Regions from separate parts of the Candidatus Pelagibacter sp. PS_44 genome, predicted to be linked through region 2. Evidence: riboswitches for the same ligand, from Rfam matches in the RefSeq annotation. Region 2 holds a riboswitch; the other holds the start of a gene.
The links. Region 2 has a riboswitch for glycine ahead of AC5SLO_RS00560 (malate synthase G). Riboswitches for the same ligand answer to the same signal wherever they lie in the genome.

Region 1: it holds a riboswitch for glycine, as region 2 does, so the genes downstream of both, gcvT (glycine cleavage system aminomethyltransferase GcvT) here and AC5SLO_RS00560 (malate synthase G) in region 2, are expected to answer to the same signal.

The regions. Positions count from the first base shown of each region.
Region 1 is NZ_CM182063.1:806,389-814,870, forward strand. It holds gene AC5SLO_RS04485 (NAD(P)/FAD-dependent oxidoreductase) at 1-1,134, opposite strand, end outside; gene gcvP (aminomethyl-transferring glycine dehydrogenase) at 1,150-4,008, opposite strand; gene gcvH (glycine cleavage system protein GcvH) at 4,011-4,391, opposite strand; gene gcvT (glycine cleavage system aminomethyltransferase GcvT) at 4,391-5,494, opposite strand; glycine riboswitch at 5,571-5,658, opposite strand; gene AC5SLO_RS04505 (DMT family transporter) at 5,676-6,560, opposite strand; gene AC5SLO_RS04510 (5-oxoprolinase subunit C family protein) at 6,547-7,500, opposite strand; gene AC5SLO_RS04515 (5-oxoprolinase subunit B family protein) at 7,493-8,179, opposite strand; gene AC5SLO_RS04520 (5-oxoprolinase subunit PxpA) at 8,207-8,482, shown strand, end outside.
Region 2 is NZ_CM182063.1:98,718-107,199, reverse strand. It holds gene argJ (bifunctional glutamate N-acetyltransferase/amino-acid acetyltransferase ArgJ) at 1-177, opposite strand, end outside; gene secA (preprotein translocase subunit SecA) at 243-2,807, shown strand; gene AC5SLO_RS00565 (acetyl-CoA carboxylase carboxyltransferase subunit alpha) at 2,802-3,908, opposite strand; glycine riboswitch at 3,998-4,084, shown strand; gene AC5SLO_RS00560 (malate synthase G) at 4,168-6,354, shown strand; gene recR (recombination mediator RecR) at 6,341-6,952, opposite strand; gene AC5SLO_RS00550 (YbaB/EbfC family nucleoid-associated protein) at 6,957-7,274, opposite strand; gene dnaX (DNA polymerase III subunit gamma/tau) at 7,267-8,482, opposite strand, start outside.

The DNA of each region.
Region 1 (8,482 bases), 510 kb from region 2:
ATGCAGTTCACCTTGATTTAGTAATGCCTCTGCATCGTAATAGGGATGAGTAAACGATACCTTTTTAAAGATTTTTTCAACAGGTATTTCCTTAAATGGATTTAAGGTTAAAAAAATATTTCTATCAATCTCTAGGTTTTGCAGCTGATTTAACCAATAGGTAACTGTCGTCTTTTCAATATTATTTGGATCCATTGAAGAGTTCCATGAACACCAAGCTTTCTTATTTTTTGGCATAACACTCTCATCAAAATGAATAACAGCAATATTACTTTTATATTTAAAATTTTTTAAAATTAATTCCTCTTCTGGTGTTGGACTATCTATAATATTTAATACTTCATCTGCATGAGTTGCAATTACAACTTTGTCATAATCAAAGAATTCATTTTCTTCACCATAAAAAACTTTAACACCTGTACTTTGTCTAGTTATTTTATTAATGTTATAATTTTTGTAATGTTGACCACTAATTTGTGAAATTATTTTATCAACATATGTTTTGCTCCGATTTGCAACTGTATACCATTGTGGTCTATTTTTTATTTTAAACAATCCATGATTTTTAAAAAAACTTAAAAAGAACGTCAGAGGCATTTGTGAGGCTTCATAGGGAGGCATTGACCAAATTGCTGAAACCATAGGAATAATATGATAATTTATAAAGTAATCTGAAATTTTTATTTCTTTAAGATAATTTCCTAGTGTTGTGGATTGTATTTTTACAATATCCAATTTTTCACAGTTTTTATAAAAGCTAAGAATTTCAAAAAACATTTTGATAAATTTTAAATTAAATAAATTTTGTTTATTTGAAAAAATTCCTTTTAACCCTTTGCCACAGTATTCAATATTAGTGCCCTCAACAGTAACAGAAAATGACATATCACTTTTTTCTATTGCAATTTTATTTTCAGAAAAAAAATTGATTAGATTTGGGTAGGTATTTTTGTTAAATACCATAAATCCAATATCTACAGCTATTTCTTTATTTTGTCCGTAATTAACTTTTATTGTATTTGCGTGACCACCAAACTGATTTTCTTTTTCAAATAAATCAACTTTATGTTTTTTAGATAAATAATATGCTGCACTTAAACCTGATATGCCAGCTCCAACTACAGCAATTTTCATTTTATGATATTTTTATTATGCTGCTGTCTCTTCGTATTCATCCATTGAAGGACATGTACAAAATAAGTTTTTATCTCCATAAACATTATCTACTCTAGCAACTGGAGGCCAAAACTTAAATGATCTTAAAAATTCAGAAGGATAAGCTGCCTCTTCTCTTTCATATTTATGATCCCATGTATTTGAAGCTAATTCAACGTGTGTATGTGGCGCATTCTTTAACGGATTATCCAATTTATCAAAAGCACCTGATTTTATCTTATCTATTTCTTGTTTAATCTTAATCAGAGTATCGCAAAACCTATCAATCTCCTCTAAGCTTTCACTTTCTGTGGGCTCAATCATCATCGTTCCTGCAACAGGCCAAGACATAGTAGGTGCATGAAAACCATAATCTATTAATCGTTTTGCAATGTCTTCCTCTGTTATTCCTGTTTCAGTTTTTATTTGCCTAATATCAATAATACATTCATGTGCAACGTTGCCATTTTTGCCTTTGTATAAAATAGGAAAATAGCTGTTTAATTTATAGGCAATGTAATTAGCATTTAAAATTGCAACTTCTGATGCCTTTCTCAAACCTTCCGATCCCATCATCTTCATGTACATCCAAGATATAGAAAGAATACTTGAACTACCCCAGGGAGCTGCAGAAATTGCACCTACACCTGTTGCTGGTCCACAATCTTTTACAACTGAATGGTTGGGCAGAAATTTTTCTAAATGTTTTTTACAGGCGATTGGTCCCATTCCAGGTCCACCTCCACCATGAGGTATACAAAAAGTTTTATGTAAATTTATATGACAAACATCAGGCCCAAATTTCCCAGGCTTTGCTATTCCAACAAGTGCATTTAGATTAGCACCATCCATGTAAACTTGTCCACCGTTACTATGTACAAGTTCACAAATATCTACTATCTTTTCTTCAAAGACACCATGTGTCGAAGGATAAGTAACCATCAATGCTGCTAGATTATCTTTATGTTTTTCAACTTTATTTTTTAAATCTTCAAAATCTACGTTTCCATGACTATCACAACTGACAACTACAACTTTCATGCCAACCATTTGTGCACTAGCAGGGTTTGTTCCATGTGCTGAACTTGGAATTAAGCATATGTTTCTATTATGATCTCCATTGTTTTCATGAAATTTTCTAATCACCATAAGTCCTGCAAACTCTCCTTGAGCTCCAGCATTAGGTTGTAAAGATACACCTGAAAACCCAGTTATTGAACGTAGCCAATTTTTTAAATCAGTAAATAATGTTCTATACCCTTCCATCTGCTCTAAAGGTGCAAATGGATGTGGTTCTGAAAATTCTCTCCAAGTAACTGGAATCATTTCAGCAACTGCATTTAATTTCATTGTACATGATCCAAGAGCAATCATTGATCTGTTCAATGCTATATCAGAATCTTCTAATCTTTTAAGATATCTCAACATATCTGTTTCAGAATGATAACTATTAAACACTTTGTGTTGTAAAAATTTAGAAGTTCTTAATAAGTTTTTAGGAATATTAGTTAAACTTTCATTCATCTCTTCTTTGATAGTTTCCGAACAATTAAAAACTTTAAGCAATTGATTAGCACGATAAACATTTTTCTTTTCATCAAATGAAACTGCTAACATTTGAGAGTTTACTTTTCTTATGTTGATATTTTCTCTTAATGCATTGTTATAAATACTGTCAGTTTTATCTAAAGTTTTGATAGTAACTGTGTCAAAAAAATGTTCTGAGTATAATTCATAGCCTGTCTGCTTTAGCTTATCTGAAAAGTTTTTTGCTAATTGAGATGTGTTGTTAGCAATTTTAAGAATTCCCTCTGGCCCATGATAAACTACATAGGCTGCAGACACTATTGCTAGTAAAGCTTGAGCTGTACAAATATTACTTGTTGCTTTGTCTCTTCTTATATGTTGTTCACGAGTTTGTAGTGCAAGTCTGTATGCTTTTTTGCCATGACGATCTACCGATACCCCTATAATTCTTCCTGGCATTGATCTTTTATACTCATCTTTTGTTGCAAAAAATGCTGCATGGGGTCCACCGTAACCCATTGGAATTCCAAAACGTTGTGAGCTTCCAACTGCCATATCTGCACCAAGTTCAGCAGGTGTTTTTAGTTTGGCTAACGAAAGTAAATCACAAATTAAAACTGCCTTACCTTTATTTTTATGAATTTGACTGATCGCTTCACTTGGATCTTTAATATCACCCAAAGTTCCAGGGTATTGAATAATACCACAAACAATTTCACCTTTGATATCTTTATATTCATCTCCAACAATAACCTCTAAACCCATAGGTTCAGCTCTTGTTTTAATAACATCGACCGTTTGAGGGTGACAATCTTTTGATACAAATACTTTATTACTTTCATTTTTACTAACTCTGTAACTTAGTCCGACAGCTTCAGCTGCCGCAGTACCTTCATCAAGTAAAGAGGCGTTAGCTATATCCATTCCTGTAAAATCAATAATCATTTGTTGGAAATTTAAAAGCATTTCCAATCTACCTTGGGCTACTTCAGGTTGATATGGAGTATAAGATGTATACCAGCCTGGATTTTCTAAAATATTTCTAAGAATTACATGTGGAGTAAAAGTTCCATAATACCCCATACCTATAAAGTTTGAATTAATTATATTTTTTTTTGAAATTTCTTTTAGTTTTCTTAAAGCTTCATATTCTGAATTAGGCTCACCAATTTCAAGACTTTCTTTAAGTAAGATTTTTTCTGGAACTGTTTTGTTTATTAGTTCATCCAAATTTTTAAATCCTAATTCTTTGAGCATAAAATTTTGCTCAGTATCAGATGGTCCAATATGTCTTTTAATAAAATCTTTTTGTGAAGCTTTAAGCATTTTTAATTACCACTTTCTTTTGCAAATTTATCGTATTCCTCTTTATTCATTAGAGTATCCAACTCTGCCTTATCTTTAATTTTAAGCTTAAAAAACCAAGCTTCATTTTCTGGATCACTATTTATTTTACCTGGGTCATCAACAATTGCTTGATTGTTTTCAACTACTTCTCCAGAAACTGGGGTATAAACATCACTTGCAGCTTTTGTAGATTCAACCACTCCCGCATTACCGTCTTTTTCAACATTTGATCCTAGTTCAGGAAGTTCAACAAAAACAATATCTCCCAACATTTCTGTTGCATGTTGTGTAATCCCTATTGTGGCTATATCACCATCCATTTTAATCCATTCATGTTCTTTTGAAAATTTTACATCACTCATTAGTTTGCTCCTTTCACATAGCTTTTTTTATAAAATGGTAATTTACATATTTTAGCTGGGTATTTTTTACCTCTAACTTCTAATAAAATCTTTGTATCTAATTTAGCATACTCACTTTGCACATAACCAAGTGTAATTGGTTTTTGTATGCTTGGTCCAAAAGTTCCACTTGTTATTTCTCCTATAACTTCATTATTCTCATTAAACACTTTTGTTTTTTCTCGAGCTATAATTCTTTCTTCAGGAGCAATACCTACTCTTAATTTTTTAGTACCTGATTTTATCTGACTATCAATTTTATCAAACCCTCTGAAACCACCATTCTCTAACCTTTTTTTAGAGATTGCCCATTTAAGATTTGCCTCAATTGGTGTTGTCTCTAGATCAATATCATGGCCATATAAACAAAGACCTGCTTCCAATCTTAAGGTATCTCTTGCACCCAAACCTATTAATTTTGCCCCTTTTAGTATTAAATTTTTAACTAAATCCTCTACTTTGTTATTGCCTATTGAAATTTCAAAACCATCTTCACCTGTATATCCAGATCTTGTTATATAAACTTTATCATCCGAGTAATTAAACCAATCACCATTCATAAAATTAAGATTATTAGGACCTGCAATGACTTCTTTTAAGATATTAGCAGCTTTAGGGCCCTGAATAGCAATGAGTGATAAATCAGAATTTAAAACCATTTCATATTTATTATTTAATAATTTTGCTATGATTTGATAATCTTCATTTTTGCAAGCTGCGTTCAAAATAATATTGTATCCTCCTTCTACTTTTGTGATAATCAAATCATCGTGAATAAAGGCTTCTTCATTCATTAAGAAACTATACTTGCTTTGATTTAAGGAGATATTTTCTAAATCTAAGGGAAAAATTTTTTCTAAATCTGCGGTTAATTCCTCACCACCTTTAATAAAAAGTTGTCCCATGTGAGAAACATCAAATAATCCTGCATCTGATCTTGTGTATTTATGTTCTTCTACAATGCCCTCAGGATATTGTATCGGCATTTCATAGCCTGCAAATGGAACAAACTTTGCTCCATGCTTTTGATGTAAATTGTAAAGTTTAGTTTTTATATTTTCCATATTAACTTTTATACCCATCTGTATGTTTGCCTGAGAGTTTTGCTCCTTCGGCGAGAACTAAATCTCTTTCCAGAGTTAATATGGTACGGTCCTTTTTGCCTGAGAGATTCCTGGGTGGTTGCTCCTTCGGCGCTACGTAGTGTAGTCTCTCCCGTATGTTGTTATAATCTATGAGTTGATGTTAAGAGTCAACTTCTAATTTTTTTTTACTTGGAAAAAGCAATGCATAAAATTGCAGTAATACTGCAAAAAGAATAATACTGCCCCCAATTAATGTAAATAATGATGATCTTTCACCTGCAAATAAAAATGCCCATATAGGTCCTAAAACAGATTCGGATAACATTATAATACCAACCATCGCAGAAGGAGTGCTTCGAGCACCCATAGTTATAAATATAAACCCAAATCCAACTTGAAAAAAACCTGCAGTAAATCCTAAAAAGATATCATTAGAGGAAATCATAAGCTTGTCTGATAACAAATATCCAATAATACATGAACTTACACCCGCAATAAATTGTGCGGGTACCATATCGACATTGGGAAATTTTCTCACAATCATTATCAGAACAGCAAATGTAATAGGCATACTAAAAGCTGCTAAATTGCCAGACATTTCTCCTGGTGATAAAGAATTTCCAACCATTAACAAAACTCCAGTGATCGCAAGGATAATTGATACTAATGTTAAAGATGTAATTGTTTCTTTTAAGAATAAGTATCCAAATATTGCTAGAAACAATATTTGTGTTGAAATGATAAAATTAGTGTTTGCAACAGTTGTATTATACATCGCAAAAACATATCCACAGAAACCCAAGGATAAAATAATTCCACCAAAAAACCCTGGCAATCCTGAGTCATAAAATGCCTTAAATAATTTTTGCTTATAAGTGATTACTAAAAACAACAAAATTGTTAATGAAAAAAATAATGACCGCCAAAATAATATTTGCCACAGAGTTGCACCCTCGAATGATTTTACAATCAAGCCTCCAAAGCTTAAGCAGCATGCACCCATAAAAACGAGTATCGGGCCAGGAATTTTGCTAATTATTTTCATTTAAATATTTATTTGTATCAATCGTATATGCTTTAAATATATTCTGAGCTTCTGCAAGGCTTACTTCTTTAAATCTTATTTTAGATCCAGGTGTAAATTGACCAACTTGATCTAAATCTGCTGAAATAACAACTCCGATCTTTGGATATCCTCCAATAGTTCCGTGATCAGAAAGCATTATAATTGGATTTCCATCAGCTGGGACCTGGATTACTCCTCTTACAAGACCTTCTGATTTAATATTTGTGTTAACGATATTTTCTAACTTAGGTCCAGTCAATCTAATGCCCATTCGATCTGCATCTTTAGTTACTGAAAACTCATCATTAAAAAAACTATCTTGTGATTTTTTTGAAAAATAATTGAAATTAGTACCTTTAATTATTCTAATTAAATTATCAGAACTTTCATTATAATCTATTTTATTTTTTTTATTTAATACAAGGTCTTGATTGTTAATTAGAATTTTATCTTTTAGTGAATATTTTTTACCATTGTTTGGACCAATATTTGCTTTTGTATTTATTGAATAACTATTCCAAATCTTTTGTAATTTAAAACCATTGCTAACTGATAAATATCCATAAGCAGTATTTTTGGTTGAGATTATATCTAATTGCTCTTCATCTTCTAAAGTATAACTTTCATAACAAGTGCCATCTTCTATTGAACCATCTTTTTTAATAATCTTAAAAATTACATCACCGGTGATACAAAAATTAATTGAACCATTTTTTAATTTTAAGAGAGGGCCTTGATAAGCAAACTCTATAACTGCTTCATTTAACGAATTGTTTACAAGTTTATTACTTAAAATATAGTTTCTTTGATCAATTGCACCACTAATTGTAATGCCTAAGTGATACATGTGATTTCTTCCAATATCTTGGATTGTTGTATTAACTCCTGCTCTTAAAACTTCAAAATATGTATTACTCATTCCAATTTAAATATTCTTCTTTAGATATTTGATAAAAACTAACTCTATCTCCAGGTTTAATTAAAGCAGGTTCTTTGCTGTTTAAATTATCAAAAATTCTTTCAGGGGTATTGCCTATAATGTTCCATCCTCCAGGGCTTTCAAAAGTATAAATGTTTACAAACTGCTCGGTTATTCCAACCGAACCTTTTGGAACTTTTAATCTTGGTGTCTCTAAACGATTACATCTAATGTCCTTATTTATATCTCCTAAAAAAGGCATACCCGCAATAAATCCTGTCATATAACAAAAATATTCTTTATTGAGACTTAAGTTTAAAATTTCTTCTTTCGAGAGTTTAGTTATTTTTGAAATTCTATTAAAATCTAGACCAAATTCATCATCACAACAAACAGCAATCTTAATTTTTTTAAAATTATTCTTGGTTTGATTTTTAACATCTAATGCTAAAATTTTTTCTTTAACTTCGTTAAATGTAGTTTGAGACAAATCAAAATTGATGATTAATTTATTATAGGAAGGGATAATATTATTTATTCCAGTAATTTCATTTGTTTCAACTAACTTTGAGACTTCATTAAAATAACAAATTACATTTGAATTTATTTGTTCATTTACGTCTGATCCGAAATCACAATATACTGATGCGTCACCAAGATTTGATATATTTTTGATCATAGCATGTTATACTCCAAGGTATAGGTTATGGAAATTAATATCAATTGCGACTTAGGCGAAAAATCAAAATTTCATTCAATAGAAAATGATCCTGCTTTATTAGATATTGTAAATTCAGCAAATGTTGCTTGTGGTTATCATGCTGGAGACAATGATACAATGAGAATGGTTGTCCAAATTTCAAAAAAAAATGGAGTAAGTATTGGAGCCCATCCTTCATTTAATGATCCAGAAAATTTTGGAAGAAAAAGAATGAATTTAAATTCATCTGAAATTTCAAAACTTATTATTGACCAATTTCAA
Region 2 (8,482 bases):
TGCATAATTTGCTCCATCTCTAAAATAAAACATAACAAGATCATCTCTTGGTTTGTTGTATAAATTTGCACAAATTGTTGAAATCGAAAGTCCATCTATATGGTCTAAATCTTGAAAGTCTTGCATTTTTGACATTGAGGCCAATGAGATTGCAAAGTTTTTTAAATTTAATGGCATATATTTAAAATATTTATTTAATACTTATATTAAAAGCTGTAATTAATTATATATCAAAAAATAAGATGCTTAATCCATTAAATTTTATCTCAAAATTCATAAAATCAAGCAATCAAAAAGAGCTTGATAGAGTTGCAAAGATTGTTGAAAAAGTTAATTCTTTTGAAGACAAGATTAAAGACATTCCAGATGAAGACTTTCCTAAAAAAACAATAGAACTTAAAAAACGGTTAAGTGATGGAAGAGATATAAATGATCTTTTGCCTGAAGCTTTTGCACTTGTGCGTGAGGCATCTAAAAGAACAAGAAATGAAAGGCATTATGATGTTCAAATAATAGGGGGTATTGTTCTTCATGAAGGCAAGATAGCTGAGATGAGAACTGGAGAAGGAAAAACATTAACTATCAGTTTGGCAGCTTATCTAAATGCTTTACACGGTAAAGGTGTGCACATTGTTACTGTAAATGACTATTTGGCAAAAAGAGATTCTCAAGAAATGGGGGAAATCTATCAATTTCTTGGGCTAACATCTGGATACATTAATAATGACCAAGATGATCATGAAAGAAAAAAGAATTATAATTTTGATATTACCTATGCAACTAATAGCGAGCTTGGCTTTGATTACTTGAGGGATAATATGAAATTCTCTAAGGACCAAATGGTTCAAAGAGGTCATGTGTATACAATTGTTGATGAAATTGACTCTTGTTTAATTGATGAGGCTAGGACGCCACTTGTAATTTCAGGTGCTGCAGAGGATAAAACTGAACAATATCTTGCTATTGATAAATTGGTTAAAAAACTTACTCCTGAAAATTATGAGATAGATGAAAAAGATAAAAATATATTATTAACAAATGAAGGAATTAATAATGTTGAAAAAATATTTTCAAATGCTGGAATATTAAAAAATAATAATTTCTATGATCCTGAAAACCTAAGTCTCGTACATCATGTAAATCAATCTTTGAGGGCTAATCATTTATTTGAAAAAGGAAGAGATTATATTGTAAGAGATGACTCTTTAAAAATCATTGATGAATTGACAGGTAGAATATTAGAAGGAAGAAGATATGGTGATGGACTTCATCAAGCACTTGAGGCAAAAGAAAGAATAGATGTACAGGCTGAAAATCAAACCCTTGCATCAATAACTTATCAAAACTATTTTAAGCTTTATGAGAAAATTTCTGGATGTACAGGAACGGCTGCAACTGAATCTCAAGAATTTTATGAAATATATAATTTAATGGTAGTTGTTATCCCTACTAATAAAGAAATGATCAGAAAAGATTGGAATGATCAAATTTTTCGAACTGAATTAGAAAAAAATAAAGCAATTATAGATAAAGTTTTAGAATGTCATGAAAAAGGTCAGCCAATTTTAGTTTTCACTTCAAGCATCAACAAGTCTGAAATCTATTCTAAACTATTAGATAAAAAAAAAATTAAACATGTAGTATTAAATGCAAAAAATCATGAAAATGAAGCTGAAATCATTGCAAATGCTGGAAAAATGAAGTCAGTTATAATTACAACAAGTATTTCAGGAAGAGGTGTTGATATTCAGTTGGGTGGCAAGAAAGGTAGTCAGCCTGATGAAGAATTACTACAAAATAAAAATAAGATTAAATCACTTGGTGGACTATTTGTAATTGGTACTGAAAGGATGGAGTCAAGAAGAGTCGACAACCAAGCAAGAGGAAGATCTGGGAGACAAGGTGATGAAGGTAGCTCAATATTTTATGTTAGTTTAGAAGATGATCTTATGCGAATTTTTGGTTCTGAGTCTATGAATAATATTCTTCAAAAACTTGGGCTAAAAGATGGTGAAAGTATCGATCATCCCTGGATAAATAAAGCCCTTGAGCGTGCACAACAAAAAGTTGAAGCGAGAAACTTTGATATAAGAAAAAACTTATTAAAATTTGATGATGTTTTGAATGATCAAAGACACGTTATTTTTTCTCAAAGAAATAATGTGATGAATAATGAAAAAGTTTTTGATTATTCTGATGAATTTTTATCAGAGATTACAAATCATCTTATTTCTTTAAAAACTCAAAAAATATCAAAAACTAAAAATAATGAATTCAATAATCAACTAAAAATTCTAGTTGGAAAAAGTGTAGATGATGACGAATTTAAAAATCTTGTAAATTTAAATGATAAAGAATTTAAGGAAAAGATAGACTCTAAATTTATCGAAGCTAGAAATGAGAGAATTAATATGCTTAATGAAGAAAAAGCTAAAGAAATTGAAAAAAGAATTTTACTTCAGTGCATTGATTTAAATTGGAAATCTCATATCCAATATCTTGAGCAATTAAGACAAGTAATTGGCCTAAGGTCTTATGGTCAAAGAGATCCCCTGGTTGAATATAAAAAAGAGGCCTTTTATCTTTTTGAAAATTTACTAAATAAATTAAAAATTGATTTTGTTACAATTTTAATGAATCTAAAAATAGTTCAAGAACCAAGTGAAAATACAATTAAACCTATTAGGAAGCAAATTTCGAATGACCCCAAATGTTTATTGATACAAAAAAAAGATCAGAAACTATCAAGAAACGAAAAGTGTGAAGCCACTGGTAAAAAATTTAAAAATTGCTGTGGCGCTTTATAGAAAAAAAACTAAATAAGAAAACAAAACAATTGCTGCAACAAATATTGATAAAAAAATCTTAGCGTTAAAAAATTTTTCAATAAAGCTACTAAGCTTATTTTTTTGCATATTTAGTACACTTAGATTATCTGGTTGACTTACAAAGCCCTTTGTTCTTCCAATGCTTAAAAATTTATTTTTTCTATGGTTAAAAATTTCTTCTCCACTCATATTCTCAAATTCATTCAAATTATTAGTGATTGACCTTCTAACGTTATCCAAAATTAAATCTCTATCTCGGTGGGCACCACCAATTGGTTCTGCAATGATCTCATCAATTACCTTTAGCTCAAGGAGATCTTTTGATGATAATTTCATTGCTTTTGCAGCCTCTAAGGTTCTCTTTGGATCTCTCCATAAAATGGTTGCACATCCTTCTGGAGATATGACTGAATAGATTGCATTTTCTAACATAATAACTTTGTTAGATGAGGCTAGTGCTATTGCTCCTCCTGACCCACCTTCACCAATTACAACAGCTAAAGTTGGAACATTTAATGACATACAACATTCAATTGATTTTGCGATTGCCTCTGCCTGTCCTCTTTCCTCGGCTCCAACACCAGGATAAGCCCCAGGAGTATCAACAAATGAAATTATTGGGATATTAAATTTGTTTGCCAGATTCATTAATCTAATTGTTTTTCTATAACCCTCAGGTCTCATCATTCCAAAGTTTCTTTCCATCCTAGTTTCAAGAGTGTCACCTTTCTCTTGTCCAATAACCAAAACTGATTTTTCATTAAACTTTGCAAACCCAGCTATTACTGATTTATCTTCCCCATAAAACCTGTCTCCAGACAATGAAATAAAATCTTCAAATAAATTATCTATAAAAAATTTTGCTTTAGGTCTATCTTCATGTCTTGCAACTAAAGTTGTTTGCCAAGGATCTAGATTTGAATAAATCTCTTGTAACTTTTCATCTATTTCTTTTTGTGATTGTAAGATTTTTTTTGTGTCTACTTCTGATAGCCCATCTTGATTATATGGATCCTTTAGTTTTTCCAATTCATTTTCAAGATTTTTTATATCTGTTTCAAAGTTTAAATAATTTTTCATAAACAACTTTATTAATATTTAATTAACAAAAAAGGCAATAAAATGTTTTAAATAATTTATATTTGACATAATCTTGTTTAAAGGTACTCTTAAATAAATCGGGAGAGACTAATAATAATAGCGCCGAAGGAGCAACCACCCCGGAAACTCTCAGGCAAAAGGACCGATAAAAACATAACACTCTGGAAAGAGATTAAATCTCGCCGATGGAGCAAAACTCTCAGGCAAAAATACAGATGGGGTAATTATTAAGGGTGCTATGAAAGAACAATATACAAAAATACACAATCTATCAGTTTCTAATCAATTACTTAACTTCATTAATGAAGAATTGCTTAAAGATACAAATATTTCTTCTGAAAAATTCTGGGAAGGCTTCGACAAAGCAGTTCATGAGCTAGCCCCAAAAAATAAAGAACTATTAAAAATAAGAGAAGATTTACAAAAAAAAATAGACAATTGGCATATTGCTAATGAAGGCAATGAAATAAATTTAGAGGAATATAAAAAATTTTTAAAGGAAATTGATTATCTAAAAGAAGTAGGTCCAGATTTTAAAATTCAAACAAATAACGTTGATGAAGAAATAACTAGTATTGCTGGACCGCAATTAGTAGTTCCAATCATGAATGAAAGATATGCACTGAACGCTGCAAATGCTAGATGGATGAGTTTATATGATAGTTTGTATGGCACAGACATAATTGAACAATCTGAAGATAGTGCCCATCAAAGATATGATCCTTTAAGAGGGGAAATGGTTATAAAATATGGAAGAGACTTTTTAAAAAAATATTTTCCTCTAGAAGATTTTGAATGGCATAATATTACAGGGTTTAAAATTGATAATGGTTCTTTAACAATATTAAAAGATAACACTGAAACATCTTTAAAAAATAAAGATAAATTTATTGGTCATAGAGGAGAGGCCAATGATCCTTCAGCAATAATATTAAAAAATAATAATCTCCATATAGAAATAATTATAGATCCAAATGCTTTTAGTTCTAAACAAGATCCTGCTAAAATTAGCGATATAATTGTTGAAGCTGCAGTTTCAACTATTTGTGATAATGAAGATAGCGTTGCTGCGGTTGATGCTGATGACAAAGTTATTTGTTATCGTAATTGGCTTGGTCTTATGAAGGGTGATTTAAAATCGACTTTCGAAAAAAATGGAAAGACATATGAACGTAAATTAAATCCTGACAGAAGTTATATTTCTAAAGATGGAAAAGGATTAAAACTACATGGAAGGAGTTTGTTATTGATAAGAAATGTCGGACACCTTATGACTAACTCAGCAATCACTTTAAAAGATGGTTCTGAAATACCAGAAGGTATTATGGATGCCTTTATAACTTCAGCAGCTTGCCTTCACGATATCGAAAAAAAAAGTAATTCAAGAAAGGGTTCCATTTATATTGTTAAACCAAAAATGCATGGTCCTGATGAAACTTCATTTACAGATTTAATCTTTACTAAAGTTGAAGAAGTTTTAGGATTGGAAAAATACACATGTAAAATTGGAATAATGGATGAGGAAAGAAGAACATCGTCCAATCTTAAAGAGTGCATCAGAACTCTGAAAAATAGAGTATTTTTTATCAATACAGGTTTTTTAGATAGAACTGGTGATGAAATGCATACATCAATGGAAGCAGGTCCAATGATAAAAAAAGGAGATATGAAGTCTTCGAAATGGATTAATGCATATGAAAATAACAATGTGGATGTAGGACTTGCGTGTGGTTTTTCAGGTGTAGCACAAATTGGTAAAGGTATGTGGGCCATGCCAGATAAAATGAAAGATATGATGGAGCAAAAAACTGGCCATCTTAAAGCCGGAGCTAATTGTGCCTGGGTACCTTCTCCTACAGCAGCAGCTCTTCATGCTCTTCATTATCACGAAATAAATATTTTTGATCAACAAAAAGAATTACAGAAAAGACATGCTGCAAAGTTAGATGATCTTTTAACGATTCCAGTAGCTGATAGGCCAAACTGGTCTGTTGATGAAATAAATTCTGAAATTGCAAACTCTGCACAAACTCTATTGGGATATGTTGTGAGATGGATTGATCATGGCGTTGGTTGTTCAAAGGTACCTGATATTAATAATATTGGATTAATGGAAGATCGAGCTACTTTAAGAATTTCATCTCAACACATTGCTAATTGGGTTCATCATGGTGTTTGTTCTAAGGAACAAGTAATAAAAATTATGAAAAACATGGCAAAGATTGTAGATGATCAAAATAAGAATGATGGCGCTTATACTCGATCTGGAAGAGGTAGCTATGAAATGATGTCTGATAATTTTGATCAATCGGTTGCGTTTAAAACTGCTTGTGATTTAATTTTTAAAGGAAAAGAACAGCCTTCTGGATATACAGAGCCTTTACTACATCTAAACAGATTGTTAAAAAAGTCTAATCAGAATTAGTTTTAATTCCCGATCTATTTTTAAAGGCAGAATATAAAGTTCCATCATCCAGACTTTCTATCTCACCCCCAACTGGCAGACCTTGTGCTAGTTTTGTTATTTTTGTTTTAGTTTGCTTAAGACTATCTTGGATATAATAAGCTGTTGTTTGACCTTCGACAGTTGCACTTGTGGCTAATATAACTTCCTCTATATTTTCTCTACTAACTCTCTCCACCAATGAATTAATTAAAAGGTCTTCTTTTCTCTGACCAGCGGATGAAATTGTTCCACCAAGAATATGGAAGTATCCTTTAAAAATATTTGAATTTTCTATAGACCATTGGTCAGCTATGTCTTCAACAACACATATTTTGTTATATTTCTCTTTTGTATTTTCACAATTATTACAACCGTCAGAGTTTGATTTTAAAGTTCCACAAGATTGACATCTAATTACATTTTTATAAACCTGGGCTAATGTATTGGCCATTGGTTTAACCAACTCATCTCTATTGTTTATAAGTTTTAGTACAATTCTTTTTGCAGATTTAGGACCTAATCCTGGAAGCTTAGCAATTAATTTAATTAATTCATCTATTTCACTAATATTTTGCATTGAATTAAAGTGGCCATTTAAAACCAGGAATGTCAAATCCACTTGTGGATTTTGAAAGTTCCTCAGATGTTTTAGACTTTAGTTCTGATTTTGCATTATTGTGAGCCGCTACGATTAAGTCTTCTATTATAACTTTATCCTCTTTCATAACTTCATCAGATAAATTTATTTTAATCATTTCGTTTTCACCATTTAGTATAACTTTTACTGAGTTGGAACCTGAAGTTCCCTCCGCCTGAATATTTTTAATTTTTTCCTGGCTCTCTTTCATTTTGGCTTCTAATTCCTTAGCTTTATTTAAAATTTTTGTAAAATCAGTCATTTTTTTTGTTATCTCTTTGCTTAATATCAATTAGCTCAGCATCAGGAAATTTTTGTAAAATATCCCTATAAATTGAAGATTTTTTTACAGAGTCAATTAACTCTTTTTTTAAATTTACTTCCTCTTCTTTTTTAGATGGCTGACCCTTTGTTTTACTTAATGTTATTATCCACCTTTCATTTGTCCACTCATAAAGTTTTAAAGACAAGTCTTTGATAAAATCTTTATCAAGATCTTCATTAAAAGAAATTTCTATTCTTTTGTTTTCAAAACTTACAAGGTTAACATTCTTTTCTAATTCATATTTTAATTTAATTTCTTTTTTAGATGAACATAATTCCAATAGATCATCAAATGAATTTAAAAGTTTTGTCTGTAGTTTAATTTCTTTCCCCTCATCTTTTATTTTTATATCTTTTTCTTGAACAATATTTTTCATTTGACCTATTGTTTCTGCTTTGTCTTTTATCCCAAACAAATCATCATCATCTTTTGTTTGTAAAGAAGAGGCATAATTAACTTTTTCAGTTTTTTGAGATGCTTCTACGTCATCAATATCTAATACTTGCTTATTCATTTCTTTTAAATGAGTCAGTCTAATTAAAAACATTTCCATAGATAAATGTTGATTAGAAACAATATCTAGCTCTTCCAAAGTCTTAATTGTAAATTGCCAAAATAATATTAAAGTTTCATTATTAACTTTTCCTGAGATTTCTTGAATCTTTTTAAATTCTTCATCATTTAAAGAAAAATTTGTTCCATCAATATCTAATGAATTAATATTTTTAAAATAATAAAGTAATTCTAGGAAATCATTTATAAATATTTTAGGCTCAACTCCCTGATTATATATTTCCCTGTAAGTGCTTAAAACTTCTTTTTCTTTGCCCTCAAATATAAGTTCAAACAAAGTAATTAGTTGTGATTTATCGAAATAACCAAATATTTTTTGAGCAGCACTTAAATCTAATTCTCTATTTTTATCTAATGTCAGTAATGCTCTATCAAGTAATGATAAGGCATCTCTAACTGACCCTTCAGAAATTTTAACAATCAATTTAAGTGCATCATCTGATGCATTGCCATTTTCTTTATTTTTAATTTCTTTAATAAAATTAAATAATTCAAATGATTTAATCCTAGATAGGTCAAATCTTTGACATCGTGATACTACTGTAATTGGGATTTTTTTTATTTCAGTTGTT